Regions from separate parts of the Ventrimonas sp. genome, predicted to be linked through region 2. Evidence: riboswitches for the same ligand, from Rfam matches in the RefSeq annotation. Region 2 holds a riboswitch; the other holds the start of a gene.
What was found. Region 2 has a riboswitch for cobalamin ahead of ACMP1L_RS08120 (ABC transporter substrate-binding protein). Riboswitches for the same ligand answer to the same signal wherever they lie in the genome.

Region 1 (14,814 bases), on a different contig from region 2:
ACATGAGAAAGCTTTACCGCCGATATGATATTTTTATGCGTGGAAAAGATGCGGAAAGTATGGAAAACATGATTGTGGATCAGATGAACGCAATTATTGAATTGCAGTCCCAGGACCGCTATAATAAGGATTCTATTCGAACAGCTAACAAAAATAGCCGTGCCGCATTCCAGAAGATCGGAATTGTGAAGTACAATGCATTCAAGGGTATGGGTGGAAATTTGAGTTTTGCTTTGGCCATGTTGGATTATACCAATACCGGATTTGTATTGAATTCAGTTCACAGTCGAGAGGGCTGCTATCTGTATTTAAAGGATGTGGAACGTGGTGAAACAGAGGTTTTGCTTGGTGCGGAGGAGAAGGAAGCATTGGAGCAGGCTCTTGGTTACAAGGAGAGAAAGCCAGAGGTATAAAGCAAAAGACCAGAACTGAGATGAGAGTTATTATCCGGTCCTGGTCTTTTGCTTTTGTATTAATTGAGGCTTGCAGCAGTGTTGCAGCTCCGTCTTCAAATATGCATTTTGTATACAAATACATGTATGGAAAAAAGATCATAAAAATAAAAATAAATATATTGACAACTATTTAACGAGTGGTATAATACTAACAGAATTCATCGTTAAAGAAATATCAATATAATTAACGAAAGTTTATAAACCCCATTCAAAAACCGTTGGAGGATAAAAACATGGCAAAGAAAGAGATGACAGCAGTTCCGGAAATCATCGATAGCGTAGAGGCACTGGAAGCAAAGATGGCCGCTATGCGTGATGCACAGAAGGTATTTGCAACCTATACTCAGGAGCAGGTTGATAAGATTTTCCACGCAGCTGCGATCGCAGCAAATCAGATGCGCATTCCATTGGCAAAGATGGCAGTGGAAGAGACTGGTATGGGCGTGGTAGAGGATAAGGTGATCAAGAACAACTACGCAGCAGAGCATATTCACAATGCATATAAAGATATGAAGACCTGCGGCGTGATCGAAGAAGATAAGGCATACGGTATCAAGAAGATTGCAGAGCCGATCGGTCTGGTTGCAGCCGTTATCCCAACAACCAATCCGACTTCCACCGCAATTTTTAAAACCCTGATCTGTTTAAAGACCAGAAATGCTATTATCATTTCCCCACATCCGCGTGCAAAAGCCTGCACCATTGCAGCAGCGAAAGTTGTTCTGGACGCAGCCGTAAAAGCTGGTGCACCGGAGGGAATTATCGGATGGATCGATGTTCCGTCTCTGGAGCTGACTAACACGGTAATGAAGGATGCTGATATTATTCTGGCAACCGGTGGTCCGGGTATGGTAAAGGCAGCATATTCTTCTGGAAAACCGGCACTGGGAGTAGGTGCAGGAAATACCCCGGCAATCATTGATGATACTGCTGATATCAAGCTGGCAGTCAATTCCATCATCCATTCCAAGACTTTTGATAATGGTATGATTTGTGCGTCTGAGCAGTCGGTAACGGTTCTTGCACCGGTTTATGAGGCAGTGAAAAAAGAGTTTGTATACCGCGGTTGCTATTTCTTAAAACCAGATGAGATTGAGAAAGTAAGAAAAACCATTCTTATCAACGGATCCTTAAATGCAAAGATCGTAGGTCAGAGTGCATATAAGATCGCAAAGATGGCTGGTGTTGAGGTGCCGGAGGATACCAAGATCCTGATCGGTGAGGTAGAGTCTGTAGATATCAGTGAGGAGTTTGCACACGAGAAACTCTCACCGGTTCTGGCTATGTACAAGGCTCAGACTTTTGATGAGGCGATTGCAAAGGCAGAGCGCCTGGTTGCAGATGGCGGTTATGGCCACACATCTTCCCTCTATGTCAATGTAAACGAGAAAGAGAAGATGGCAAAACATGCAGCTGCCATGAAGACCTGCCGTATCCTGGTCAATACCCCGTCATCTCAGGGCGGTATTGGCGATCTGTATAACTTCAAGCTGCTCCCATCCCTGACACTGGGCTGTGGTTCCTGGGGCGGTAACTCTGTTTCTGAGAACGTAGGCGTGAAACATCTGCTGAACATTAAGACTGTTGCTGAGAGGAGAGAAAACATGCTGTGGTTCCGCGCACCGGAGAAGGTATACTTCAAGAAAGGCTGTATGCCGGTAGCTTTAAGTGAGCTGAAGGATGTCATGGGCAAGAAGAGAGCATTTATTGTAACGGACTCCTTCCTTTATATGAATGGTTATACAAAACCGATTACCGATAAACTGGATGAGATGGGCATTGTTTATCAGTGCTTCTCCAATGTACAGCCGGACCCGACCCTGGCAAATGCGATGGAAGGTGCAAAGGCTATGACTGCATTCCAGCCGGATGTCATCATCGCACTGGGCGGCGGCTCCGCAATGGATGCAGGTAAGATCATGTGGGTTATGTATGAGCATCCGGAAGTAGATTTCCAGGGCATGGCAATGCGCTTCATTGATATCCGGAAACGTGTTTATACCTTCCCGAAGATGGGAGAGAAAGCTTATTTTGTGGCAATCCCGACCTCTTCTGGTACTGGTTCCGAGGTGACTCCGTTTGCGGTTATCACCGATCAGGAGACCGGTGTGAAGTATCCGTTAGCAGATTATCAGCTGCTTCCGAACATGTCCATCGTAGATACTGATAATATGATGAGCCAGCCGAAGGGCTTAACCAGTGCATCAGGTGTGGATGTTCTGACTCATGCACTGGAGGCATATGCTTCTGTTATGGCAACAGACTACACAGATGGCCTTGCATTAAAGGCTATGAAGAACGTATTTGAGTATCTGCCGACGGCATACAATGACGGCGGAAACGTAGAGGCAAGAAGCAAGATGGCTGACGCTTCCTGCATGGCTGGTATGGCATTTGCAAACGCATTCTTAGGTGTCTGCCATTCTATGGCACACAAGCTGGGCGCGTTCCATCACCTGCCGCATGGTATCGCTAACGCACTGCTGATTTCTCTGGTTGTAGAGTATAACTCTGCTGAGTGCCCAAGAAAGATGGGAACCTTCTCTCAGTACCAGTATCCGCATACCATGGCCCGTTATGCAGAGTGTGCACGTTTCGTTGGCATTCAGGCAAAGACGGATGAAGAGGCAGTGAAGAAGCTCATTGAGAAGATTGAGGAGCTGAAAGCAGCAGTCGGCGTGAAGAAGACTATTGCTGAGTATGGTGTAGATGAAAAATACTTCCTGGATACTCTGGATGCCATGGTAGAACAGGCATTTGATGACCAGTGCACCGGCGCAAACCCGAGATACCCGCTGATGAGTGAAATCAAAGAAATGTACTTAAGAGCTTACTACGGAAAATAAAATAAGAAAAATGGGAACGTCCCGGACGATATGTGAAACGCGTCCGGGGCGTTTTTGTTTTAATTATATAGAAAATTGCCTCCTATGAAATAAAAACGCTCCGCGAGAAAGTATAATAAAATCTTGACATAACTAATGAAATTAGTCTACAATAAAAACTAATATCATTAGTTTACGGGAAGGGAAAAGAACATGGCTCACAAAGGATTGAATCTGGATGTGGTGGTGAAGGCAGCGGCAGAATTGATTGAGCAGCAGGGAAGGGATGCATTTTCCATGCGGCTTCTGGCAGAGCAGTTGGGGATAAAGACGGCTTCACTTTACAATCATGTGGATAATATGGAAATGCTTCTGGCAGAGGTCTGCAGGTATGGCCTGTGTCTTCAGAATGAGATGGAGATGCAGGCCATGGAGGGAAGGCATGGAGAAGATGCCGTACGCCAGCTGGCAGACACATACAGAAACTTTGCGAAAAAACATCGGGAGCTATACTGGCTGATCATGGCCATGTCGGCAAAAGATAAGCGAGTGCGGGATGACGCGGCGGTTCTGTTTACAGACCCGTTAAAAAAAATGCTGGAAGATTTTCATTTAAAAGAAGAGGAAAGCATTCATTACCGGCGTTTATTTCGGGCCATAGTCCATGGATTTGTGGCGCAGGAGGAGCAGGGGTTCTTCTCCCACTATCCGGCGGCGGTGGATGACAGCTTTCATTTTGCGGTGCAGTGCTATATCGAAAGCCTGAAACAGGGCGAAAAGAGGTGTTCTTAACATGGAAAAAGGAAAAAAGAATGAGGAACTGTTTTGCAGCATGCCGGTTCCACAGGCGATTCTGACGCTGGCTGTGCCTCTGTTTATGTTTATGACAGCGCTCGCGAATTTGTTTGGTGTGGGAGGGGCGAGCCTGATCTCACGCTTTTTGGGAGGTGGAGAACGCAAAAAGGCATCACGCTGCGGCGCATTCTGCATCTGAACAGCCGCAGGGATTTCTGTTTTGTATGCTGGATGCGATCCGCACTCTGTGTGTCTTCAGCCTTGGCGTGGCCCTGGCCATTGCGGTGCTTCTGTATACACAGGCGTCTGCCGTGAGCAGGCTGTTCATCAATAACCGTGAGACGGTAGCGTATGGCTGAAGATTTTTGCGGATTATCTGCTCTGCCAGCCCCATGACATTTTTTGCACTGACTGTGTTTCAGGCCACCGGAAAAAAGAGACAGCCCATTATTCTGTCCGTGCTGCGCAAGGGAACGGTGGATGTGCCATTTATGCTTCTGTTTAACCATATATTCGGGATTCGCGGTGTGGCCTGGGCAACTCCGGTGGCTGAAATAATATCTCTGTTGGTCGCTGCGGTAATGGTCGTTCCGTATATCAGAAAACTGGCCAGGGGGCAGGAGATATAAAAGAGAAAATAATGCTTTTTCATTGCCTTTTCCATGTGTGGATGGTATGATGAGGACATATCGAAAATAGGACAGCAGGTGCCGGAATCGGATAGAAGGATTTCGGGTAAAAGGGAAGCAGGTGGAAAACCTGCGCGATCTCGTCACTGTAAGCAGGGAGCACCGGATTATGCGCATGTCAAAACGGCATGGCAGCCACTGGTTTTTGAAGACTGGGAAGGTAATCTGAAGTGTGTGGAGCTGCGAGCCAGGAAACCTGCCTGCTGTTGGTACAGGAGCATTCCAGACCACGAGGACTTGGTCGTGCCGCAGGATCTTTTCAGAATTTTTCTCAGGGTTGTTCAGGCCATTGTTCGTGGTATGTTCCGGGTATTCCAAAATCGATAGTGTCAGTACGGATGGTTTTATACCATACCATTTTAGAGGAGGACGTATCATGAAGAAGAGAACACTGACAGCATTATTTGCAGTGACTGCGCTTTCTGCTGCGATGATGGCAGGCTGTGCGGGAAAGGCAGAGAAAGAAGCGGCAACCACAGCGGAGGAAACCACGACTGAGGCGGCAGAGGAAACTACCGAGGCTGAGACGAAAGAAGCTCCGGCTGAGGAGGAAGACGAAGAAAATTACGATACTGGAGATGCATCTATGGACAACACAAGAAATCAGGATGAGATCGGAGAACAGGAGCTGTTGGTAGTAAGCTTCGGAACCAGCTACAACGACAGCCGCCGTCTTACCATCGGAGCGATCGAGAACGCAATGGAAAAGGCATTTCCGGATTATTCTGTAAGACGTGGCTTTACCAGCCAGATCATCATTGATCATGTGAAATCCAGAGATGATGTAACGATCGATAACGTAGATGAGGCATTAAAGCGTGCCGTTGACAATAAAGTAAAGACCCTGGTCATCCAGCCGACCCATCTGATGAACGGCCTGGAGTACAACGATCTTGCAGACGAAGTGGCACAGTATTCTGACGCATTTGATAAAGTAGCCATCGGCCAGCCGCTGTTAACCAGTGATGACGATTTCAAGACAGTGATCAAGGCAATTACGGAGGCTACCGCTGAGTATGATGACGGTGAGACCGCAATCTGCTTCATGGGTCACGGTACTGAGGCTGACTCCAATGCTGTTTACGCAAAAATGCAGGATATGCTTGCTTCTGAGGGTTATGAGCATTACTATGTAGGTACCGTAGAGGCGGAGCCGAGCCTGGAAGATGTTATCGCTAAAGTGAAAGAGGGCGAGTACAAGAAGGTTGTTCTGGAGCCGCTCATGATCGTTGCCGGTGACCATGCAAATAACGATATGGCAGGCGATGAGGATGGTTCCTGGAAGAAGGAGTTTGAGAAAGCGGGTTACGATGTAACCTGTCTGGTTCGTGGCTTAGGCGAGTTAGAGCCGATCCAGCAGCTGTTTACAGAGCATGCGCAGGCAGCTATCGACAGCCTGAAGTAATCAAATAGTATAAAAATAAGACAGAGAATGGGCGGCGGATGGAATTCCGGCCGCCCGTTTTGATAGGGATGAAAATATGAGAAAAAATATATACGGAATTATGGCATCAGTATGCTTAAGCAGTGTACTGGCAGCAGGCTGCGGTGGAAAAAATCAGGCAGAGACACTGCCGGCACAGAGCAGCGAGACAATGTCGGTACAGGTAAGTGAGACCGTGGCAGCGACGGAAGAGACTGCAGAGCAGCAGAGTGTTGGGACCGAAGGGATGACACCGGTTTTGGCGTCAGAATTAAGAGATGGAGTGTACCAGATTCAGGTGGATTCCAGCTCCAGCATGTTTCGGATCGAGGCATGCGAACTGACTGTGAAGGATGGCAGTATGACGGCCGATATGAAGATGGGAGGTACCGGTTATCTGAAGCTTTACATGGGAACCGGGGAAGAAGCGGCAAAGGCGCCGGAGGAGAAGATGATCCCATTTGAGGAAGCTGCGGATGGGAGCCATCATTTCACGGTTCCGGTGGAAGCATTGGATAAGGAACTGGACTGCGCCGCATTCAGCAAGAAGAAAGAAAAATGGTATGACCGTGTTCTGGTATTTCGGGCGGATTCTCTTCCGGCTGATGCGCTGACGGATGCGGCCCAGGTGACAGCAGAGAGTCTGGGACTGGCCGATGGCTGCTATACTGTGGAGGTGTCCATGGAGGGAGGATCCGGCAGGGTGAGCGTGGAATCTCCGGCGAAGCTGGTCGTAAAGGATCAGAAGGCGGTTGCAGAGGTTGTGTGGAGCAGTCCGAACTACGATTATATGAAGGTTGGAGAGGAAAAATTCCTTCCGGTCAATCAGGGCGGAGAAACTTCTGTGTTTGAAATCCCGGTAACGGTGTTTGACCGGAAGATGGCGGTAGCAGCCGATACTACGGCTATGAGTACGCCCCATGAGATTGAATACACGCTGCTGTTTGATTCTGCGAGTATCAAGACAGAATGAGAAAGCAGATTGAACAGTGTGCGAACCGTAACAGAGTGAGGGCAGATATGAGGAAATGTGGGAATATGTGCTTGTACCGCAGGGCCTTGACCGGAGTGCTTGCAGTGCTTCTTGCTGTGGAAATTTCGGCCTGCGGTGGGAAGGCGAAGCCAGGGCAGGAGACGGGAGTGAGTCAGAAAGCAGAAATAACTCAGGAGAAGGCTTCTGCTCCGGTCTGGAAGGACATGAGGCCGGAGCGCAGTATGGAGCTTTCCTATGCGAAGCAGTTTTCGGTGGATTATTATGACGGCGGCTACGATCTGATTCAGGTGCAGGATGACAGTACCTGTCTGGTGGTGCCGGAAGGAGCTGCCGTGCCGGAGGGGCTTCCAGCCTCGATTACTGTTTTGCAAAAACCGTTGGATCATGTGTACCTGGCAGCGACATCGGCTATGGACCTGATTGCGGCCCTGGGCCGTGTGGACCGGATCACGCTGTCCGGAACGAAGGAGTCCGGATGGTATGTGGATGCGGCCAGACAGGCTATGGAAGATGGGACACTATCCTATGCGGGAAAATACAGCGCACCGGATTATGAGCAGATCCTTTCTTCCGGCTGTGATCTGGCACTGGAATCCACGATGATCTATCACGTGCCAGATGTGAAGGCACAGTTAGAGCAGTTAAAGATCCCGGTGTTTGTGGAGCGTTCCAGCTATGAGGAGCATCCGCTGGGAAGAATGGAGTGGATCCGGCTGTATGGCGTGTTATTTGATGCGGAAGAGACGGCGGAGCAGTTGTTTCAAGAGCAGGTGCAGCAGCTTGATACGGTGCTGACCGGACAGTCTGTCGGAAAAAGCGCAGCTTTTTTCTATATTACGTCTAATGGTGCGGTGAATGTACGAAAACCGGGTGATTACGTGGCCAAAATGATCGAGCTGGCTGGCGGAAGCTATGTACCGAAGACGGCTGATACGGATGAGAATGCCCTTTCTACCATGAATATGCAGATGGAAACCTTTTATGCAGAAGCAAAGGAGGCAGACTGTCTGATCTACAACAGCACCATAGAAGGGGAATTGCAAACAATGGATGAGCTATTGCAGAAAAGTCCGCTGCTGAAAGATTTTAAAGCAGTGAAAAGCGGAAATGTGTGGTGCACTGGGAAAAATATGTTCCAGGAAACCATGGGACTTGGTGATATGATCTTAGATCTTCATGCAGTACTTTCGGAGGTTGCGCCGGATGAGAACAGCCTCCATTATCTGCACCGGCTGAAGTGACCACAGAATAGACAGGAGGAGAGGAAGTGTGAAAAATCGAACAGTGCGCTGCAGGCTGGTCTTTTTGCTGCTGGCAGGTTTGTTTGTCATTCTGGCAGCACTCAGCTTCAGCGTGGGCAGTGTTTCCCTGTCCCTTCGGGATATATGTGAGATTCTGTCGGGAGCAGACCGGGAAAGTACAGCCTTTCATATCCTGTGGGACATCCGTTTGCCGCGCCTTTTTGCTGCCGCGCTGCTTGGCGGGGCTCTTTCCGTGTCTGGATTTTTGCTCCAGACCTTTTTTGCAAACCCTATTGCAGGACCTTTTGTTCTGGGGATTTCTTCCGGGGCCAAGCTGGTGGTGGCTTTCGTCATGATCCTGTTTCTGGGAAAGGGTCTTTTTATGGGATCCGCGTCCATGATCGTGGCGGCGTTTGCCGGATCCATGCTTTCCATGGGGTTTGTACTGGTGATCGCACGGCGGGTAAGGCAGATGCCTGTGCTGGTGGTATGCGGTGTTATGATCAGCTATATCTGTTCTGCAATCACGGATTTCGTGGTGACCTTTGCAGACGACGCCAACATTGTAAATTTACACAACTGGTCCATGGGCAGCTTTTCCGGTACGACCTGGGATCAGGTGCGGGTCATGGCGGCGGTGGTGCTTCCTGTATCCGTGTTGTCATTTTGCATGGCAAAGCCCATCAGCGCTTATCAGCTGGGCGAGGAGTATGCCAGGAGCCTTGGCGTGAATGCAAAACGGTTTCGGGCAGAGCTGATCCTTTTATCCAGCATCCTTTCGGCCTGTGTGACGGCCTTTGCGGGACCGGTATCTTTTGTGGGCATCGCTGTGCCGCAGCTGGTAAAGCGGCTCTTTGGAACGGCAAAGCCCATTGTAGTGCTCCCAGGCTGCTTCCTGGGCGGCGCAGTCTTCTGCCTGCTCAGTGATCTGATCGCCCGGACTCTGTTTGCGCCCACGGAGCTTTCTATCAGTTCGGTGACCGCAGTGTTTGGAGCACCGGTGGTGATCTGGCTTATGATCCGGGGCAGAAGCCGGAAATGAGCAGCAGGGAAAGGAGAATGGAAGTGTTGAGACAGGAAGAGGCATATCTGAGAACAGAAAATCTTGCGGCCGGCTATGATGGAAAGGCATGGATCCGTGAGATCAGCATTCATGCTTCGCGAGGGGAAATTGTGACACTGATCGGCCCGAATGGAGCGGGAAAGTCCACAATTTTAAAAAGCATTGCCGGACAGTTAAAGCCGGTGGGGGGCGTGGTCAGTCTGGACGGCCGGATGATGGAACAGTGGCCGGAAACGGAGATTGCCCGCCGGATGGCGGTGATGATGACGGAGCGGATGCAGCCAGAGCTTATGACCTGCTTTGATGTGGCGGCCATGGGGCGTTATCCCCATACCGGACGTTTCGGAATACTGTCGGAAACGGACCGTGCTATTGTGCGGGAGGCACTTGCCATGGTGCACGCAGAAGAACTGGAAGACCGGGAGTTTTCCCGGATCAGTGATGGTCAGAAACAGCGGATCCTGCTGGCCAGGGCTATCTGCCAGCAGCCGCAGATCATTCTTCTGGATGAGCCGACCTCGTTTCTGGATATCCGCCATAAGATGGAACTGCTGACAATCTTAAAAACGCTGGTGCGTAAGAAGCAGGTGGCAGTGTTAATGTCCATGCACGAGCTGGATCTGGCCCAGAAGGTGTCGGATTACATTGTGTGCGTGGGGGAAAATAAAATCTGGAAATGCGGAATGCCGGAGGAAATTTTTACTGCGGCAAACATGGAGGCGTTGTTTGGAATCCGGGCAGAGAGCTATCAGGCAGAATACGGATCTGTGGAGCTTACGCCGGTATCCGGTGTGCCGGAGGTCTTTGTCATTGGCGGAAACGGAAGCGGAATTCCGGTTTACCGGAAGCTGCAGCGTCAGGGAATTCCCTTTGCAGCAGGAGTACTGCATGAGAACGATCTGGATTATCCGGTGGCAAAGGCACTGGCTGTGCAGGTTATTTCGGAGCGCCCGTATGAACCAATAGGGGAAGCAGCTTATGAAGAGGCACTTCAGGTGATGGAGAAATGCAGAACAGTGATCTGCAGTGTACAGGAGTTTGGAAGCGGAAATCTGAAAAATGCAGATTTACTGCAGCGTTTTATGAAAAAAGGGTAGACAGAAACACTTTACTATGCTACCATGATAACGTGTGCGCCGTACGTGTACAATAAGCATTGCGGCGAAAGGATTATCATTCGTGCATCGTGGAACAGCAATGAGGAGGAAGCAATTATGAGAAAGAGAATGTTAAGCGCAGCAATGGCAGGTATGATGGTGGTATCCATGACTGCATGCGGAGGCAGCAAGCAGGCTGAGACCACCGCAGCAGCAACTGAGGCAGAGACTTCCGCCGAGGAAACTACTGCAGCAGAAACTACCGCTGAGGCAGCAGATGAGGCTGGCGAGCTGGGTGGTACCTTTACCGTAGGTTTTGACCAGGATTTCCCGCCGATGGGCTTTGTAGGAGATGACGGTCAGTATACCGGCTTTGATCTGGAGCTGGCACAGGAGGTTGCAGACAGACTGGGTCTTGAGTTTGTTCCGCAGCCGATCGCATGGGATGCAAAAGATATGGAACTGAGTTCCGGCACTATCGACTGTATCTGGAATGGTTTTACCATGAACGGACGTGAGGATGATTACACCTGGAGTACTCCTTATATGGACAACAGCCAGGTATTTGTTGTAGCAGCAGATTCCGGCATCAGTTCTCTGGCTGATCTGGCCGGCAAGGTTGTTGAGGTTCAGACTGACTCTTCCGCAGAGGCGGCTTTAAAGGATAATGCAGAGTTAAGCGCAACCTTCGGAACACTTCAGACCACCCCAGATTACAACACCGCATTCATGGATCTGGAGATGGGTGCCGTAGATGCCATCGCAATGGATGTCATCGTAGCCGGTTACCAGATCGAGCAGAGAGGTGAGTCTGACAAATACGTGATCCTTGACGAGACCCTTTCTTCCGAGGAGTACGGCATTGGCTTTAAAAAGGGCAATGAGGAGTTAAGAGATAAGGTCCAGGGCGCGCTGGACGAGATGGCAGCAGACGGTACCATGGCAGAGATTTCTGAGAAATGGTTTGGCCGTGATGTAACCACGATTGGAAAATAACAGTTAAAATGAAACAGAAGGCGAAGGAGCAGGAGTTATGCAGATTAATACTATGATATCACAGTTATCGGGAGGAATGCTGGTCAGCACAGAGATTTTTGTGGTGACGCTGGTGTTTTCCCTGCCCCTTGGTCTTCTGATTGCTTTTGGCAGAATGTCGAAGAATAAGGTCCTGCAGGGAATTGTGAAGACCTATATCTCTATCATGCGCGGAACCCCGTTGATGCTGCAGCTGATGGTTGTTTATTTTGGACCGTTCTATCTGTTTGGCATTAAGATCAAGAGCAATAATTACCGTCTGATCGCGGCGATGATCGGATTTGTCATCAATTATGCGGCATATTTTGCGGAGATTTACCGCAGTGGTATCCAGTCTATGCCAAATGGCCAGTATGAAGCTGCAAAGCTTCTTGGCTACAGTCGCAGTCAGACCTTTTTCCGCATCATCCTGCCGCAGGTGATCAAGCGGATTCTGCCATCGGTGACCAATGAGGTGATCACGCTGGTTAAGGATACCTCTCTTGCATTTACCATCAGTGTTCTGGAGATGTTTTCCATGGCGAAGGCTCTGGCATCGGCTCAGACCAGTATGATTCCGTTTGTGGCAGCCGGACTATTCTACTACATCTTCAACCTTGTGGTAGCGGTTGTTATGGAATGGATTGAGAAGAAACTGTCCTATTATGAATAAACCCGGAGGAATATCATGAACTTACTGGAAATGAATCATGTAAAAAAATCATTTGGAGACCTTGGTGTCATTCAGGATATTTCTCTGCATGTAGGAGAGGGCGAGATCGTCTCCATCATCGGACCCTCCGGTTCCGGTAAATCTACACTGCTGCGCTGTGCGACCATGTTAGAGACGATGGACAGTGGCGAGCTGATTTACCTGGGAGAGAGGGCAGCGTGGAATGATGCGGATGGAAAGGCTGTTTATGCATCTAAAGCTGAATTGAAGAAAATCCAGCAGAATTATGGCCTGGTATTCCAGAATTTTAACCTGTTCCCACATTATTCGGTGCTGAGAAATGTGATGGATGCGCCGGTAGCTGTGCAGAAACGTGATAAAGAAGAAGTGCGGAAAACAGCGATGGAGCTTTTGGAAAAGATGGGACTGGCGGACAAGGCCGATGCCTATCCGTGTCAGTTATCCGGCGGTCAGTGTCAGCGTGTAGCCATTGCCAGGGCACTGGCGTTAAATCCGAAAATCCTGTTCTTCGATGAACCGACCTCTGCACTGGATCCGGAGCTGACCGGTGAGGTGTTAAAGGTGATCAAGTCCCTTGCGGATCTGCATATCGCCATGGTCATTGTAACGCATGAGATGGCCTTTGCGAGAGATATCTCTGACCGTGTGATCTTTGTGGCAGACGGGGTGATCGTGGAAGAGGGAGCTCCGGCACAGGTATTTGCGTCTGAGAATGAGCGGACAAAAAGTTTCCTGGGACGATACGGAGATATGTTGAAATAAAAGATATTGTGATTGTGAAAATTGTGCCTGGAAGGCCGCCTGAGCAGCTTTCCGGGCCTGTTGTATTTATTTAGGAGTGATGAGTATGCTGTATACATATCCACATTATTATAAAAAATTCCAGTGTATTGCTTCGGAATGTGAGGATACCTGCTGTGCGGGGTGGGCGATCACGATCGATCCGAAGTCTCTTGAGAAGTACCGTCATGCGAGAGGACCAATGAAGGCGCGCCTGAGAGAGTCTGTGGACTGGAAACAGAAGTGCTTTAAGCAGCGGGAACATCGATGTGCCTTTTTGAACGAGGAAAATCTCTGCGATCTTTATGCAGGCATGGGCGCAGACAGTCTGTGCTGGACCTGCAGGACTTACCCGCGCCATATAGAGGTGTTCGACGGTGTGCGGGAGGTATCGCTGTGCTTATCCTGTATTGAGGCAGCGAGGATCATTCTTGGAACAAAGGAGCCGGTACGCTTTCTTTCCAGCGAGAATGAAAAAGAAGAAAGCTGCGAGGATGAGGAGTTTGATTTTTTCCTGTATACCAAGCTGGAAGAAACGCGTGATGTAATGTTTGAGATCCTGGAAAACCGGGGACTATCCAGCGAGCTTCGTATGGCTTTGTGCCTGGCTCTGGCGCATGACCTGCAGTGCCGGATAAGGGATGAGAAGCTGTATGAGGTGGACGGGCTGCTGGCCCGGTATTCTGTTGGAAGTATGTGTGGGACAGCGCAGGAGAAAGCAGACGCTGCAACGGATGCCGGACAGCCTGTACAGGCCAAAGCCGGGGACACTGTGGCACGCTTCTGCCGCCGTCTGGCCTCAGCCGGTCTGGAGCAGTACAGCCGCTTTGAGACAGCAAGTGAGCTTTATACGGTGTTTGAAAAGATGGAACCACTTGACAGTGCATGGCCTGAGCGCCGGGACGGCATGGATGAAATCCTCTACGGAGCCGGAAAAGAAGTGTATGAGTCAAATCGCCGGGCTTTTCTTACAGCAAACGGCACACGCATGGAGCTTCTCAGGGAGCAGATCATGGTGTACTTTGTGTTCGGCTACTTTTGTGGAGCTGTGTACAATGATAATCCATACGGCAAGCTGAAGCTGGCTGTGGCGGCAACGATTCTGGTGGAGGAGCTGCTGATGGCGGAGTGGCTGCGGGAAGATCTCCCGGAGAAAAAGATTGTGGACCTGGTGCACTGCTTTTCCAGAGAGGTGGAGCATTCTGATGAGAACCGGGGACTTCTGGAGGATGAGCTTGTGAAACGGGAGGAATTCCGTCTGAAGGCACTGCTTGCGGCCGTCATTGAGTGGAAGCGTGCGTAAGCAGGAAAAAAACCTTAAAATTCCTGCAAAATACGCTGAATAGCGCTTGCAAAATACGGAAATTCCTGTAAAATAGAGATGATGCAAAAGACGAGGGACATGACAATGCCCCTCTTTTTTATGAAAGGTGTTAGAAAGAATGATTAGTGCAAATGGTGTTACCCTGCGTGTGGGGAAAAAGGCATTATTTGAAGATGTAAATATCAAATTTACCGAGGGAAACTGCTACGGCCTGATCGGTGCGAACGGAGCCGGAAAGTCTACTTTCTTAAAAATCTTATCCGGACAGTTAGAACCGACCAACGGTGATGTTGTGATCACCCAGGGTCAGCGTCTGTCTTTCCTGCAGCAGGACCACTTTAAATACGACGAGTACACCGTACTGGATACCGTTATCATGGGAAATAAGCGTCTGTATGATGTTATGAAAGAGAAGGATGC
Region 2 (14,814 bases):
CCTGCTCTACCATGTTGCGGATTCCCCGGATCTGTCCTTCAATGCGGTTTAAGCGATGGATCAGGTCCTTGTATTCCTTCTCCGAACGTTCTTTCTTTTTATGACAACAGCACGGCTTTCCTTCTTTGTGCCCTGCTTTTTTCTCTGCGGCATCTGGCTTCGCTGCTTCTGCATGCTCTGCTATTCCACTGCAGCATTTCCTTTTATCGGTATGCTCCATGCAATTCCACCTTTCTGTAAAAAAGAATGTGCCTTGGCACATTCTCGCGCCGAGGCGCGGTTGCTTCAGCAACCATCTACCTTTGCGCCGAGTGCGCATCCCTGCGGAGCGCTTTTTTGTTTCATAGGACGCAATTTCCTATGAAATAAAAAAGCATTCTCCCGGGAGTTCTGCTTCCGGCATGATTTTTTTCTCTTGCCTTTTTTGCATACCCCCATAGGGTATATTGAGTATAGAAAAAATATCCGAATCTGTCAAGGGGCAGACCGGATATTTTTTCTCAATAACATTTTTCTGGCATGCCCAGCCGCACCTTCATTCCAGGCTGGAAGCGGCTCCCTGCCTGTCCAAACATGCTGACCTGCCAGTTTCTTTCTCCATCTGTTACCAGATACTCTGTATGAGATCCCATAAACTGCCGCTCCAGAATCGTACAGGAAGCGGCAGGATCTTCTGTCAAAAACAGCTCCTCCGGGCGTAAAAAGTCCGGATTTGTTTTTCCAATAAAGGCGGCAATTTCTTCATTTGCCGGTTCATAATAAATTTCTTCCGGAGTTCCGTTCTGAACAATGCATCCCTGCTTCATCACCGCAATCCTGTCAGAAAGGCTCAGTGCCTCCTCCTGATCATGAGTGACAAAGATCATGGTCATCCCGGTTTTCCGCTGAAGCCGCTTCAGCTCTCCCCGCATCCGAAGCCGGAGTGAAGCATCCAGATTGGACAGCGGTTCATCTAACAACAGCACTTTCGGCTCCGTAGCCATTGCCCTGGCAAGCGCCACCCGCTGCTGCTGACCGCCGGAAAGTGCCGTGACCGATGTCTTTGCATATTCCGAAAGACCAACAATATCAAGATATTTCTCTGCCACCGGTACTGCGTCCCGTTTCTTCATCCGATGAAAAAAGCGCAGGCCATAGCACACATTTTCCAGTACATTCATGTGCGGAAACAGAGCATAACTCTGAAAGACTGTAGACACCGGACGTTCCTCCGGCACACAGGAAGTGATCTCCTGACCATCCAGAAAAATACTTCCGGCATCCGGCTTTAAAAAGCCGCCCAGCAGATTTAAGAGGGTCGTTTTTCCGCATCCGGAAGGCCCGAGAAGTGTCAGGAGCATTCCCTTTTCCACCGCCAGATCTATCTGTTTTACTCCGTTATCTTCATCATACATCTTTCGTACAGCGGTCAGTTCCAGATACATTTCGCTTTTTCTCCTTTCCCGAAAACAAATACATGGAAGCAATATTCACTGCCGCCGTAACCAGAAGGATCATGACTGCCTGCACGGAGGCGACACCGTATCTTCCGTTTTCCACAGACTGGAACAGCTCTACGCTGGCAACATTTTTTCCGGGTGATATCAGGAAGACGATTGCGCCGGTTGCTGTCATTGCCGAAGTAAAAACGGTGACAAAACAGATCTTAAATACCTGCTTCAGCTGCGGAAATACGATCCCAAACAAAATTTCCAAAGCCGTAGCGCCCATATCTCTTGCGGCCATTTCTGTCTTTTCATCTATTGCCGCAAAGGCTCCGTTAGCCGCCTTGCATCCCACAGAAATCTGACGAAACGCGCAGTTTAACAGAATGATCCACAGGGTTCCCCGCAGCAGAAACGGCGGATGGCTGAATGCTGCCACATAGCCAAGGCCGAAAAAGGTTCCCGGTATGATATAAGGCAGGGAAGCCGCAAATTCCGCTGCTGCCATCCCCTTGATTTTTCTCCTCCTGGTATAATAAGCCAGCAAAATTCCCACAAAGCTGGAGAGAAGTCCTGCTGCCAGCGCACACACAAGGCTATGGCAGAAGGAACTCATCTGGGACCTTGGAAGGTCCCGGAAGTACTTTAACGTAAACTGAATATGCCCTGTAGAGGTATTGGAAACTGTGTTCAAAAACGTATTTCCATATTTCAGTGCCATCACGACAAAGAACGCTGCACTGCAGCCTGCCGCCAGATACGCAAGCACCGGAGGCAGACGGTAATCTCCGTTCCATTCTGTCTGCATCTTCCCTGCCCCGCTGAAGGTACCGGCTGAGGAAAGTGCCCTTCCATACAGCCAGAAAGCCGCTACTGCCGGGAGAAGAAGCAGCACGCTGATTGCCGATGCTTTACCAAGATCAGCAGAGGAAATAGCCTGAAGATAAGCCTCTGTTGCCAGCACCTTATATTTTCCGCCGATCACCACCGGTGTTCCAAAATCTGCCAGATTCATGGTGAAAAGCGTAAACAGTACCGACAGCATTCCCGGCCGGACAGCCGGAAGGATCACCAGTCGCAGGGTATGGAGCGAATCCGCCCCCAGATCCCGCGATGCCATGATCAGCCGCCCGTCTATCCCGTCAAAAAAGGTCAGAAGAAACAGCGCCGTAAAGGACAGATTTCCGATCACCTGAAGGATCACGATACCCTGCCAGCCGTACGGATTTGCGCTGATATGAAGCAGGCCATAGGTAATCAGTCCCCGTCTTCCAAACAGCATGATAAACGCCAGCGCTGACACAAAGGGTGGCGAGATCATGGTAAGAAGCAGGCAGTTTTCCATCCTTTTCCGTCTTTTCGTACTGGATGTATACAGATGCAGCGCAATGAAAAAAGCTCCTGTCATGGTAAGCACCGAGGAGACTGACGCCACCCAGAGGCTGTTTTTCAAAAGCTTCAAACTGGCGCGGGTGAAAAGCAGCCGGTAGTATTCCAGGGTAAACCTGCCGTTTTTAAACACGCTCCTTCCAATCAGGGAAATGAGCGGATACAGGATAAAAACGGCAATCCCCGCAAGCAATAAAAACAGAAGGAGCCGGTCCAGCATCTTAGCTGTCCGGCATCTTCTGCGGATGATTTTCATATCCTGTTTCATATTTTTTATGAGTCCTTTTCGCCTGCAAGCTCAGCCCATTTTTCCAGAAGAGCTTCTCTCTCAGAACCAAATAAGAGTACATCCTGCTTGATCAGCTTCGTGGTATCTACGGTTCCGATCTCTGACGGAACATCTACGTCACCGCGTGCCATAACTCTTGCATCTGCTTCTCTTAAAGCCTCCTGACCCTCTTTGGAAAGATAGTAATCCACGAATACTTTTGCCGCATCCTTGTTCTCAGAGTTTTTGAAAATTGCGATTGGCGCCGGAGTCCACGGAATCATATCTTCCGGATAAACTGCGGTAACCGGGTACTCTTTCTCCAGTGCAAAGGTGCCGCCTGTCATGGCAAGAATTCCGATTCCGTACTCGCCTGCGCATACCTTCGGACCCGGCTCACCGCCGCCCTTTGCATAGAAATCCACGTTGTCATTGATGGCAGTCCAAATCTCCCAGCCCTTCTCTTCTCCCCAGGCCTGGAGGGTTCCGTTCAGGATTGCGTACTGGGTACCGGAGATAGCCGGAGATGCCATAATGATCTCGTCTTTATACTTCGGATCTGCCAGATCTTCCCAGGTTTTCGGTGCTTCCAGTCCCTTTTCCTCCAGGACATCGTTATTTACCAGAAAGCCTGCCGGAACCAGCGCAAGTCCGGTCCAGTAACCGTCTTTATCACGATAACCTGCATCAATCGCCTCTGCTTCCGGAGATTCATACTGCTCCAGATAGCCAAGCTCAGCTGCGGAAATATAGCTGTCTACACCGCCGCCAAACCATACATCTGCCGTGGTATTTCCATTTTCGGCCTGCATCTGTGCCAGCGCTTTTCCGGTGGAAATCTCCACATATTCTACCTTGATGCCGGTCTTCTCGGTAAACGCATCGAAGGACTTCTCCGCACCGCCATAAGCCAGCATAACATTCAGGGTTGTTCCCTCGTAGGCTCTGTCATCTGCAGAGGCTTCAGTCTCCGTTTTTTCCTCCTGTACCTCGGTTTCTGCCGCTTCGGTCTGTACCTCAGTCTGGGCTGCGGTTGTCTGCGCATCTTTGGAACTGCCGCATGCAGTCAGGCTGGCTGCTGCCAGGAATGCCGCAAATGATGCTACTGCGAGTTTCTTTCTCATAATACTTCCTTCTCCTTTAAAATCGTTAAAAATCATCTACGATACGGTAGCCGTTTTCCTCCCAGACAGCCGGCTTGCAGCGTCCGCTTTTTAGCTGGGATACCAGGTCTTCCATGGTATAAACCGGATCCGGGAACCAGGTCACAAACTTACCCACCTGGGATGTCCAGTGGGCGTCACTGGCACCGATTGGCTGGAGTCCAAGCTCTCTGCAATATTTCAGAGCCATGCGGTTCGCTTCCAGATCCGTGCTTCCGTTCAGCACCTCCACACCACCAAGACCGTGAACATCTTTTAAGTGCTCCGCCAGGCCACGGTTATTGTTGCGGAACGGATGACAGGAAACGCAGAATCCGTTTCTTTCATTGACGTAATCAATAAACTCCTGGGCGCTGATCCGGTGGTCCGGGATCGCGTCAATGCCAAACGCCGTGATATCTCCCCAGAGTGAGAAAAACTCCGCCCCGACCAGCACCGGATACTGATGCTCTCTGGAATACTCTTTCACATACTCCGCCAGTCCCATACTGTCATGATCGGTGATACACACAGCGCCAAGGCCCTTTTCCCGTGCTGCCTGCACAAGCTCGTCCAGCGTCATCTGACTATCCGGCGAATAAGCGGATTCATGTAAATGAAGGTCAATGAACATTTTTTCTGTCTCCCGTAAATGATTTTGTCCTTTCATTTTATCGGTTCTCGCAGTTTTTGTCTAATTGTATTCATTAATTCATTATTGCTATTTATTTGAATTTTCAATAAATATTTTGATCATTTCCAGAGAATATCCGGTACATGAGCCTTGCCGCACTGCGCCTCCACCTGTGCTTTCAGTACATCAGCATTCTGCCCCATAGTGCCCTTCACTTCTGCTGTCAGTACCAGCTTGTTGCCATCAGCATAACGCACATAGGCGGCGGCTTCCTCCACACCCGGCACCTGTTTTAAAGCCGTTTCGATCTGATACAGATCGTGGAACTGACGACCAGTCAGACCTTCCTGCATGATGGTCCTGCCACCCTGCTCCAGAAAATCCAGGGAACCGTCCGGCAGGATTCTCGCGGTCCGCCCGCTATCGTAAAGTTTTCCAGGCCCATATGGATTGGTGATCTCATCCAGCACCTGCTCCGGTTTACAGTCCATCACATACAGCTCTCCCCAGGCACCAAACGGCTTCTTCCTGCAGTTTTCATCAAACACATAAACTTTAACCGGTTCTTTTCCATCCACGCCGGTCACCAGCTGGCCTTTCGCTGCCTGATTCAGTTTTCCCACAGTAATGGTGTAATGCAGCGGAAACAGACGGTCCGGCAGGCGGCGGCTTAAACGGCGCACCAGTGTCTCCTCCTGCATAGCATCCATCAGAGACTCCATCACCGTCAGGAAATCATGAAGCTGGCGGGTGTCAAACCGGTTCTCCCAGTAGCGCAGCTCATAGTAATAGCCCTTCGCATCAGTAAATACCTGCAGATGGAACGGCAAAGAATCCAGCTGCATGCGCTGGCGTTCTGCCGGATACCCTCCCACGGTATCGATATTTAAGATATCCCCCTGGTACTGGAAGAACATCTCATCTGCGTGCAGGTTCGATATGTAGCAGCGCATGGTATCCATGATCTGCGTTGCATTCGTCTTCAAAAGCTCCGGCACAGTCTGATCCACACCTTCCTTGTTCCGGAAGAAATAGGTAAGGAACAAAGGTCCTGCCAGACGGTTCCAGCGGCTGTCGGTTCTTCCGCTGTGAATGGAGGAGGAAACGGTATCCTTTTCGTTGCTGAACAGGCCAATGCTTAAGTTATAGGCCGTCAGGAAAAATACATTTTCCGAAACACCAAGCTTTTTACAAAATGCGCTCACATTACGGCGGTTCAGGCTCGTAAAACGTCCCTTTAAATCAGCGTCCACGCCATGCTCCAGGCTGTAGCAGTCCTTGCGGGTGAGGATGCTCTTACGAATCTTAAAGTCCTTCATCAGGCCCCGGAAATACGCCTCATTCTTTGTCCGGAGTCCTCTCGCATCCCGATCCTTTTCATCCAGGATATATTCGTAGAAGGTGTAGGTTTCCGGCTCCACAGCCCTACCGAGATAAAGCTGGTTTAAGTCCTCAAACAGCACGTTCATGGTCATACCGTCCCCCATAATATGGGCAATATCAAAGAAGAAATAATTGGCGGAATCCGTCTCATAAATACCGATATGGAACAGGTTCTCACCCTCTCCGTAAAGGTACGGATACAGCAATCCTTTTCTCGTTTCCTCCCACTGGACATTGCTTAATCTCACGATCGGAATGTCAATCTTTCTCTTATCATCACGGATGATCTGGTAACGGCCCTTTGCCATCTGGATGATGGCCTTTAGCTCCGGGTGCACCTCAAAAAGCTGCTCCACCGCAAACTTTAAGCGGCGCAGATCCGTCCGTTCGTCCAGTTTATAGAGAAACGGCAGATTTGCCGTAGTATTTCCACGCATGACATAGGCAAAATAAAGCTGCAGATTGGTTAACGGATAGACCTGCCGCACTGTGTGATCCACCTGCTCTGCGCCGGCTCCCTCCCGGGCAAATTCTTCCAGCTTCAGCACCGAAGCATGCTGTAAGAGGTCATCCAGGGTCATGGAAACCTTTAAGATCTGGTACAGATCCGTGAGTAACAGCACGCTTCCAAGGGAATCCAGTCCTGCCTCGTAGAGCTCTGTATCAATGCCAAAACGACGGTGCCCCAGTACAGCGGCAATGCAGTCATAAATCTGATTCTGAAGCTCATTTTCCGGCATACGGAAACGCTTCTCCTCCTGCTCTTCTTTCTGTTTTCCCTCCAGATACTGGCTGCGGATAATCTTTTTGGAAGAGGTTTTTGCAAAAGGAACTTCTCTTATCCTGCTGCGCAGAATGCGCTTGAACGTCGGCAGTTCCTCATTGTGTTTTTTGATAATCTGAGCCACCGTGCTCTCAATATCGGCAATATTTGCAGCTTCCGCATATTTAAAATTCGGGTATACCTCCGCACAGATCGTATCGTCCTCGCCGTACACCAGAATATCCTCGATCAGACGCTCATCCTCAAAGAGATTTTCCAGCTCCTCAGGTGCCACATTCTCACCGTTGCTTAAGATAATGAGGTTCTTTTTCCGACCGGTCAGGTACAGAAAGCCCTCCTCGTCCACATGGCCGATATCTCCCGTACAAAGCCAGCCATCCGGTGTGATGGCCTCCGCAGTCTTGTCCGGTTCCTTGTAATATCCCATCATGACAGACGGACTCTTGACCTGGATCTCGCCGTCCACGATACGCACCTCACAGCGGTCTACAATACGCCCCACGGACGCAATCTTATCCGGTCTTGTCCAGTCCGGGGAAGAAATTTTCGGGGAACACTCCGACATGCCGTAGCCCTGGGCAATAGCAATACCGAGGCGCTGGTAATTGGCTGCCAGATCCGGTGCCAGGTATCCGCCGCCGCTGATGATCTTGTGAAGCCTGGTACCAAGCACCTGCTCTTTTACCTTGCGGATGGGCATCTCCGGGCGCTGCCGGTTTAAGATAGCAATGCGGTTGTAAAGTGCCTTTGCCATCATCGGAACCATGCGGATGACCGTCGGTTCAAACAGTAATATATGCTCTGCCAGCTTCTTCATATCACGATTCAAGCAGAGGATTCCTCCATAACGCATAACGGTAAACACATCTCCATTTAAGCAGAACACATGATGAATCGGCAGGACATTTAAGTAAATTTCCCGCTCCGGATGGTTGTTGTCTGTGGTGCAGAAATTGTTGTCCATGAGGTTTCCATTGGACAGCATCACGCCCTTTCCGCGTCCTGTGGTCCCGGAGGTAAACAGGATCATGGCACACTCATCGGCCTTTGCGTCAGACTCCACATGCTGCCCCTCATAGGCTTTTAAGATCTTATCGGAGCAGTTCACATGCTTTCCATGCTGCAGGGAAATATACTCCACCACTTCCGGACATTCCTCCTGCACTTCCTCCGTCAGCAGGTGGAAATCCCAGTCATAAAACAGTACGTCCACATCGGAACGGTTTAAGCAGTCTGCCAGCTTTTGTGCGTTGAGCTGGACATCCAGCGGAATTCCGGTATCGCCTCCGCTCATCACGCCAAGCAGTACTGCCAGATAATGATGACTGCTGACTCCCAGAATACCAACCTTTAACTTGTGGCCCACCTGCGCACGCTTTTCCCTGGCCCAGGCTGCAATGGCATCACACTCTTCTGCGAATTCTTTGTAGGTTACACGGAAAATAATTCCATTTTCTTCATATTGCAAAAAAACACGGTCTCCGTGCTCTGCCGCCGCGTTGTGCACCAGATCGTAAACAGTTCTTGTGTTTTCGTAAAGCATCATATGATTCCTCCAAATAAAAAATGAGACAGATTTTATGTATCTGTCTCAAATATAACACCAGGCCCGTTATGTGTAAACCATTTGACCAGTTCGAATTTTTGAACCAAAGAAGACCTGCTGCCTTGCTTTCCACAACAGGCAAGACATTCCGTCGCGAATTTGTAGTTTCAGTCCGGGATCATGATACTCCGTACTTGTACACACTCCGGTAGAGCACATTTTTTATTGCTTCAAATGTCTCCCGCGTAATGGCCTCTCCATATGTCATAATCCGCAGCGGCACCGGGGATTTTCCTTTGGAAATGGGTGGCTGGATATAAGGATATTCGTTAAATACAAACCCATTGCGTTCATAAAAGCCAATGCGTCTGCGGGTTAATTCATCTTCCGGAAGTTCCACCTCCAGGCAGATTGGTTTCTGGTACTGTTTTACCAGTTCCTGCAGCATGGCGGAGCCGGTCCCGCTGTTGCGAAGGGCTGGATCTACTGCGAAATGCTCGATGTAGATGAAAGATTCAAATTCCCAGACGGCAAGAAAGCCTGCTGGCATATAATAAATCCGGTATTCCGGTTCTTCAAAAAGCGCAAGCTGCTCGTCATAAGGGCGATATTCGTCATCCGAGAAGCTAGCCTGCATAATGCGGTAGATTTCTGGGAAATCAGTTTCATTGATTCGTTGCAACATAAAACAACTCCTTTATACATACTCATCTTTGTCTATGAAAAAAAGAGACCTGAGTTTCGTCTGATCCGCGGTCTCTTCTCTCTCACAAAACTATTTCTACTATAGCTTTCTTCCATCTTTTCGTCAAGCAGGCATATCTGTCCGCGGTTCCGGTTCAGCCCTTTTCCTTCACCCACCCCGGCAGATAATAAATCTGCATCTTCCCGGTGGCTGCATTTCTTGTCACCTGGGCTTCGATGCCAAAGTACTTTCGGATATTTTCTTTCGTCAGCACCTCTTCCGGTGTGCCGCGGTCTACAATCTTTCCCTGGTACAGAAAAATGATCCTGTCACAGTAAAGCGCAGCCAGATTCAGGTCATGGATAGAGGAGAATACCGTGACATCCTGATTCCTTAAAATGTCCATGATCTGATACTGATAGCTGACATCCAGGTGGTTGGTCGGCTCGTCCAGGACAATGTAGCGGCTTTCCTGCATCAGTACCCGGGCCAGGAGGACACGCTGTTTTTCTCCGCCGGAAAGACTTAAATAGGAGCGTGTTTCATAGCCGCTCAGTCCTACTTCCCGAAGGCATTTTTCACAAAGCTCCCGGTCCTTTGCCGTATCTCCCTCCAGAAATTTCTTGTGGGCGTAACGTCCGAACATAACCATATCTCGAACGGTAAAATCAAATTCCAGCTGATTTTCCTGCGCCATGACCGCCAGTTCTCCCGCCAGTTTTTTAGCTGAAAGGTCCATGATATCTTTCCCATCCAGAAAGACGGTCTGCCCCTTAGGCTTATAGGTCCGGTAGATATGCTTCAGCAGTGTGGACTTGCCGCAGCCATTCGGTCCAACCAGTCCAACAAATTCCCCCTCTTTGATTTCGAGGGAAATCTGATCCAGGATCCGCTCATTTCCGATTTCATAATCCAGATTTTTTACAGCTAAGCTCATCGGCCCACACTTCCTTTCCGAATCAGATACAGGAAAAACGGAGCTCCAAAAAATGCCGCAATGACACCGATCGGAAGCTCTTCCGGCGCAATGATGATGCGGGAGATCAGATCCGCGATCATGGCAAAGAGACCACCGCCCAGAATAGACATTGGGATCAGATGCTTATGGCCGGAACCCACAAAGCCACGCATCACATGAGGCACCACAAGTCCTGCAAAGCCGATGACACCGCTGACAGAAACAACCACGCCGGTCAGCACGGTAGAGGCCAGAATGATCAGCAGCTTGATGCGTCTGGTATCTGCTCCCAGCGTCTCTGCCACATCATCTCCCAGAAGAAGAATGTCCAGCTCCCGCGCAAATAACAGAATCACTGCCATCATAACAACAGACACGATGAACACATATTTTACCCGGCTCCAGGTAGCTCCGCTTAAGGAGCCTACCATCCAGTAAAGCGCCATCTTGGTCTTATCGGAACCATTGTTAAACCCGTAAACGATCAGATTCGTCAGTGCGGAGAACAAGGCGGAAGTGGCAATTCCGGCCAGCACCAGCTGGGTAGAGGTAATCCTCCCTTTTACAGACGCAATACTCAGAGAAAGACTGATGGCCACAGCCGCACCCAGCGTCGCACCAAAAATCACGGAATAACCGCCCATAAAGCTGAACAGGCCGAGAATGATGACGCTGACTGCTCCGGCAGAGGCACCGGAAGAAATTCCCAGCACATAGGGATCTGCCAGTGGATTTTTTGTGAGTGCCTGCATCAGCACACCGCAAAGAGACAGGCCTGCTCCCACAATAAATGCCATGATAACCCTCGGAAAACGGATGTTCCAGATGATATTTTCTGTTTTCTGCTCCCAGGACACCGCAAAAATATCCTTTCCAGATGTCTTATTTGCCAGAATCTTTACGATCTCATCCGGTGACACATGGATGGCGCCCAGGGTCACGGAGATGGTCGTTACTGCCGCGATCAGAAGCAGAACCATCAGAAGTGTACCTATAAAACGTCCAGTTTCCCGGTCACTTTTTTTACTGATTTCTGATTTCATGTTTTCTCCAAAAACAGGGACTTCCCATGCAGGAAATTCCTCATATTCCAACAGTTTCTGATTAGAACTTATCCGGATACAGCTGCTTTGCGATCTCTCTGACTGCCTCTGCGGAACCTGCAGAACCCTGCATATCACTGCAGCATGCAGAATAGATTTTTCCCTCTTTGACTGCTCTTAAATCTTTGGTAAACTCGTTGGTCTCCAGGAAATTTTTCTTCTCAGAAATGTCACCGGTATAGTCCAGGATCAGAATTACATCCGGGTCACGCTCTACCACTTCCTCCCAGGACGGAGTAGCCCATCCAGCCTCAATGTCATCGAAAATGGAGATACCGCCAGCCCGCTTGATGATATCACCCGGCATACCCTGACATGCGGTAAACGGTGCATCCTCACCGGAATCGTATGCAAAAACAGTCACCGGATTCTGGTAAACATCATCCCCCAGCGTGTCTTTTACTTCCTGAAGCGTATCCTTCATAGCCTGGATCTTCTCAGATGCCACATCCTCTACTTTAAAGATTTTCCCAAGTGTCTCATAATCTTTGTACAGCTCCTCAAAGGTTGCCTTATCCGAGCATACATAAGGGAAATACATTGCGATTCCGTTGGCATCACAGAACTCTTTTCCAAAGTTTTTATCGGAAAATACAGAATCCCAGCCCATCAGGAAATCACATCCGGTTGCCACCAGCTCCTCTTTGGAAAGATTGGATATGCCCTTTCCTGCCTCTAACAGCTGCGGCACCTTATCTCTTGCCGGATACTGGGAAACAGTGCTCCAGCAGCTTCCCTTGGTGTAACCGGCCATCTGGTCTTCCAGACCGAGATCAAAGAAGAAATCTGCCATCTGATCGCCGGAAGCAACCACTGCGGACGGCTTCTCGGTGAAGGTATATTCTACGTTCTCACCCAGACCGGAACGCTCCAGGTTTAAGGTAATGGTAACCGGCTCATATGCCTCATCTGCGGTGGAATCGCCAGCTGCTTCCGTCACCTCCGTGCTGCTCTCCGCAGGCTCTGCTGCGGTGCTCTCTGCTGCCGCTGCAGCTGTTGTTGCGATATCTGCGCTCTTTGCGCCGCATCCGGCTGTCAGACCTGCAGTTATGCAGGCAGCCATAGTTAAGATTACCAGTTTCTTGTTTCTCATAATTGTTTTCCTCCTGATGTTGAAATTTTTTTTCGTATCACCCATGCAGGAACGCGATGCAAAAATGTGGCCTGCGACACATATTGACAAAATAAAAGCACCATCCGGCTTATTAAAAGTAAACCGGATGATGCACCGTATTTTTGCATCCAGGGCAGACTCCGCCCTTGTTTCCCTTGCCTTGTCATGGACCGTGACAGCAAAAGCGGAAAAAGCAGGTCTTCTGGCTTGCGCGGCAATATTGTCTGGTTTCTTCCCATTTTTCATATAAAACAGTGAAATCCAGACTGCCCTTCATGCGCTTACAGCGGCGGCACCGCACGGGACTCACACCCGTTTCCCTTTTCACCGGCCCCGAACGGCCGACACTTATTCCGTAGGATAGTTTACGGCATGAGGGAAAAACTGTCAACTGGATTTCGTTTTACCGTTCTGATATTATAATGGACTTAATCCTTTTTTTCCAGTATAATCAAATCAGAATCGAACGATAAGGAGCTATACAAATGGAACGCAATTTGACTACCGGCAGTATCCCAAAAACCATTTTCTCTTTCTCACTGCCATACTTTCTTTCCTATTTTTTACAGACCCTGTACGGCACCGCAGATCTGCTCATCATCGGACAGTTTAACTCTGTAGACAGCACCACCGCTGTCTCTATCGGCAGTCAGGTCATGCACATGCTTACCGTCATGATCGTAGGGCTGGCTATGGGCACCACGGTTATGACCGGACGTGCAGTGGGCGCGCAGGACCGCAGGCAGGTGAACCTGGCCGTCGGCAACACGGCATCTTTGTTCATGCTGCTGTCCGTTGCTCTGACCGCAATCCTGCTCTGTTTTGTAAAACCCATTGTGGCTGTCATGTCCACCCCGGAGGAAGCTGTCAGCAGTACCATCAGCTACCTGACCATCTGTTTTCTCGGTATCCCGTTTATCACAGCCTACAACATCATCAGCTCCATTTTCCGCGGCATAGGAGACTCGAAGAGTCCTATGTTTTTCATTGCGATTGCCTGTGCTTTTAATATTGCCCTGGATTATCTGTTCATCGGCGTGCTGAAGCTTGGTCCCACAGGCGCGGCGCTTGGCACCACCCTGTCCCAGACCATCAGCGTGCTGATTTCCCTGACCATGATCTGTCGCAAACGCATGATCCCGGAATTTCATTTTGCAGATTTAAAACCGGTCCGAAGCATGATGGGCAGTCTCTTAAAAATCGGATTTCCGATCGCCATGCAGGACGGATTTATCCAGATTGCCTTCATTGTCATCACCATTATTGCCAACCGGCGCGGCTTAAATGACGCTGCTGCAGTTGGCATTGTGGAAAAAATGATCAGCCTGTTTTTTCTGGTTCCGTCCTCTATGCTGTCTACCGTTTCAGCCCTGTGCGCACAGAATATTGGTGCCGGAAAGCACGATCGGGCAAGCCAGACACTGGCCTGTGCCACCACCATTGCGGTGTCCTATGGTATTGTGATTTCCATTCTCATGCAGTTTACCGGACACCATATTGTCAGCCTTTTTTCAGGCAATGCCGATGTCATCCGTCTGGGCAGCCAGTACCTGCACAGTTATATCTGGGACTGCGTTTTTGCCGGAATCCACTTCTGTTTCAGCGGATATTTCTGTGCTTACGGAGTTTCCGGAATCTCCTTTTTACACAACATTCTTTCCGTTGTCTGTGCCCGCATTCCGCTGGCCTATCTGGCATCAAAATACTATCCGGACAACCTGTTTCCCATGGGCTGTGCTGCTCCGGCAGGATCCCTGCTTTCTGTATTGATCTGCGCCATTGCCTTTGTGTGGATGAAAAAACAGCCCGGACAGAAGGCATCCTGAGCATGCAAACGGACAGAACGGCGCTGATATCAGACTTTAGAATATGATGTTATATTTCTCTGTCAGCCACCTCAGGATATCCTCAAATACCTCTTCACGGTTCACCTCATTGAGCACTTCATGGCGCGCACCGAGATACAGCTTCATTGTGATATCCTGTATGCCTACCTTTCGATACAGGGCGGCAAGCTTTTTCACGCCTTTCCCATTCTCTCCCACCGGATCCTTGTCTCCGGACAGGATCAGATACGGAATGACTGTTGGCATATAGCCCACCATTTCTGCCTTCTCGGCCGCATGGATCTCATGGAAGAAATCGCGGTAAGCACCAACAGTAAAAATAAAATCACAGCGCGGATTATTCAAAAAGCGGTCCACATACCGCTCATCTCTGGTAAGCCAGTCATAGTCCGTGCGCACCGGCTGGAATTTCCGGTTATAGTTTCCGATAGAAAGCTCATAGAGCAGACGGCTCCGGTAATGCTTTCCCTTCCGTTTTCCAAATAAAGAGGCCAGCATTTCGCCGGTAAACACCAGCGGTAAAGCCGGAAAACCGGT

Region 1: another riboswitch for cobalamin. It lies ahead of ACMP1L_RS01735 (sirohydrochlorin cobaltochelatase); the one in region 2 lies ahead of ACMP1L_RS08120 (ABC transporter substrate-binding protein).

What each region holds. Positions count from the first base shown of each region.
Region 1 is NZ_DBFCCJ010000012.1:9,604-24,417, reverse strand. Features, by position in the region: gene ACMP1L_RS01760 (DUF4446 family protein) at 1-413, shown strand, start outside; gene adhE (bifunctional acetaldehyde-CoA/alcohol dehydrogenase) at 689-3,301, shown strand; gene ACMP1L_RS01750 (TetR/AcrR family transcriptional regulator) at 3,494-4,072, shown strand; gene ACMP1L_RS01745 (hypothetical protein) at 4,074-4,274, shown strand; gene ACMP1L_RS01740 (hypothetical protein) at 4,300-4,434, shown strand; cobalamin riboswitch at 4,764-4,982, shown strand; gene ACMP1L_RS01735 (sirohydrochlorin cobaltochelatase) at 5,141-6,169, shown strand; gene ACMP1L_RS01730 (hypothetical protein) at 6,246-7,160, shown strand; gene ACMP1L_RS01725 (ABC transporter substrate-binding protein) at 7,226-8,422, shown strand; gene ACMP1L_RS01720 (FecCD family ABC transporter permease) at 8,451-9,464, shown strand; gene ACMP1L_RS01715 (ABC transporter ATP-binding protein) at 9,482-10,582, shown strand; gene ACMP1L_RS01710 (amino acid ABC transporter substrate-binding protein) at 10,700-11,578, shown strand; gene ACMP1L_RS01705 (amino acid ABC transporter permease) at 11,616-12,269, shown strand; gene ACMP1L_RS01700 (amino acid ABC transporter ATP-binding protein) at 12,285-13,052, shown strand; gene fliB (flagellin lysine-N-methylase) at 13,138-14,373, shown strand; gene ACMP1L_RS01690 (ABC-F family ATP-binding cassette domain-containing protein) at 14,513-14,814, shown strand, end outside.
Region 2 is NZ_DBFCCJ010000045.1:37,601-52,414, forward strand. Features, by position in the region: gene ACMP1L_RS08075 (metal-sensing transcriptional repressor) at 1-184, opposite strand, end outside; gene ACMP1L_RS08080 (ABC transporter ATP-binding protein) at 501-1,424, opposite strand; gene ACMP1L_RS08085 (ABC transporter permease) at 1,387-3,081, opposite strand; gene ACMP1L_RS08090 (ABC transporter substrate-binding protein) at 3,087-4,205, opposite strand; gene ACMP1L_RS08095 (PHP-associated domain-containing protein) at 4,231-4,857, opposite strand; gene ACMP1L_RS08100 (AMP-binding protein) at 4,977-8,570, opposite strand; gene ACMP1L_RS08105 (GNAT family N-acetyltransferase) at 8,749-9,255, opposite strand; gene ACMP1L_RS08110 (ABC transporter ATP-binding protein) at 9,410-10,192, opposite strand; gene ACMP1L_RS08115 (FecCD family ABC transporter permease) at 10,189-11,256, opposite strand; gene ACMP1L_RS08120 (ABC transporter substrate-binding protein) at 11,318-12,409, opposite strand; cobalamin riboswitch at 12,606-12,797, opposite strand; gene ACMP1L_RS08125 (MATE family efflux transporter) at 12,916-14,256, shown strand; gene ACMP1L_RS08130 (alpha/beta fold hydrolase) at 14,293-14,814, opposite strand, start outside.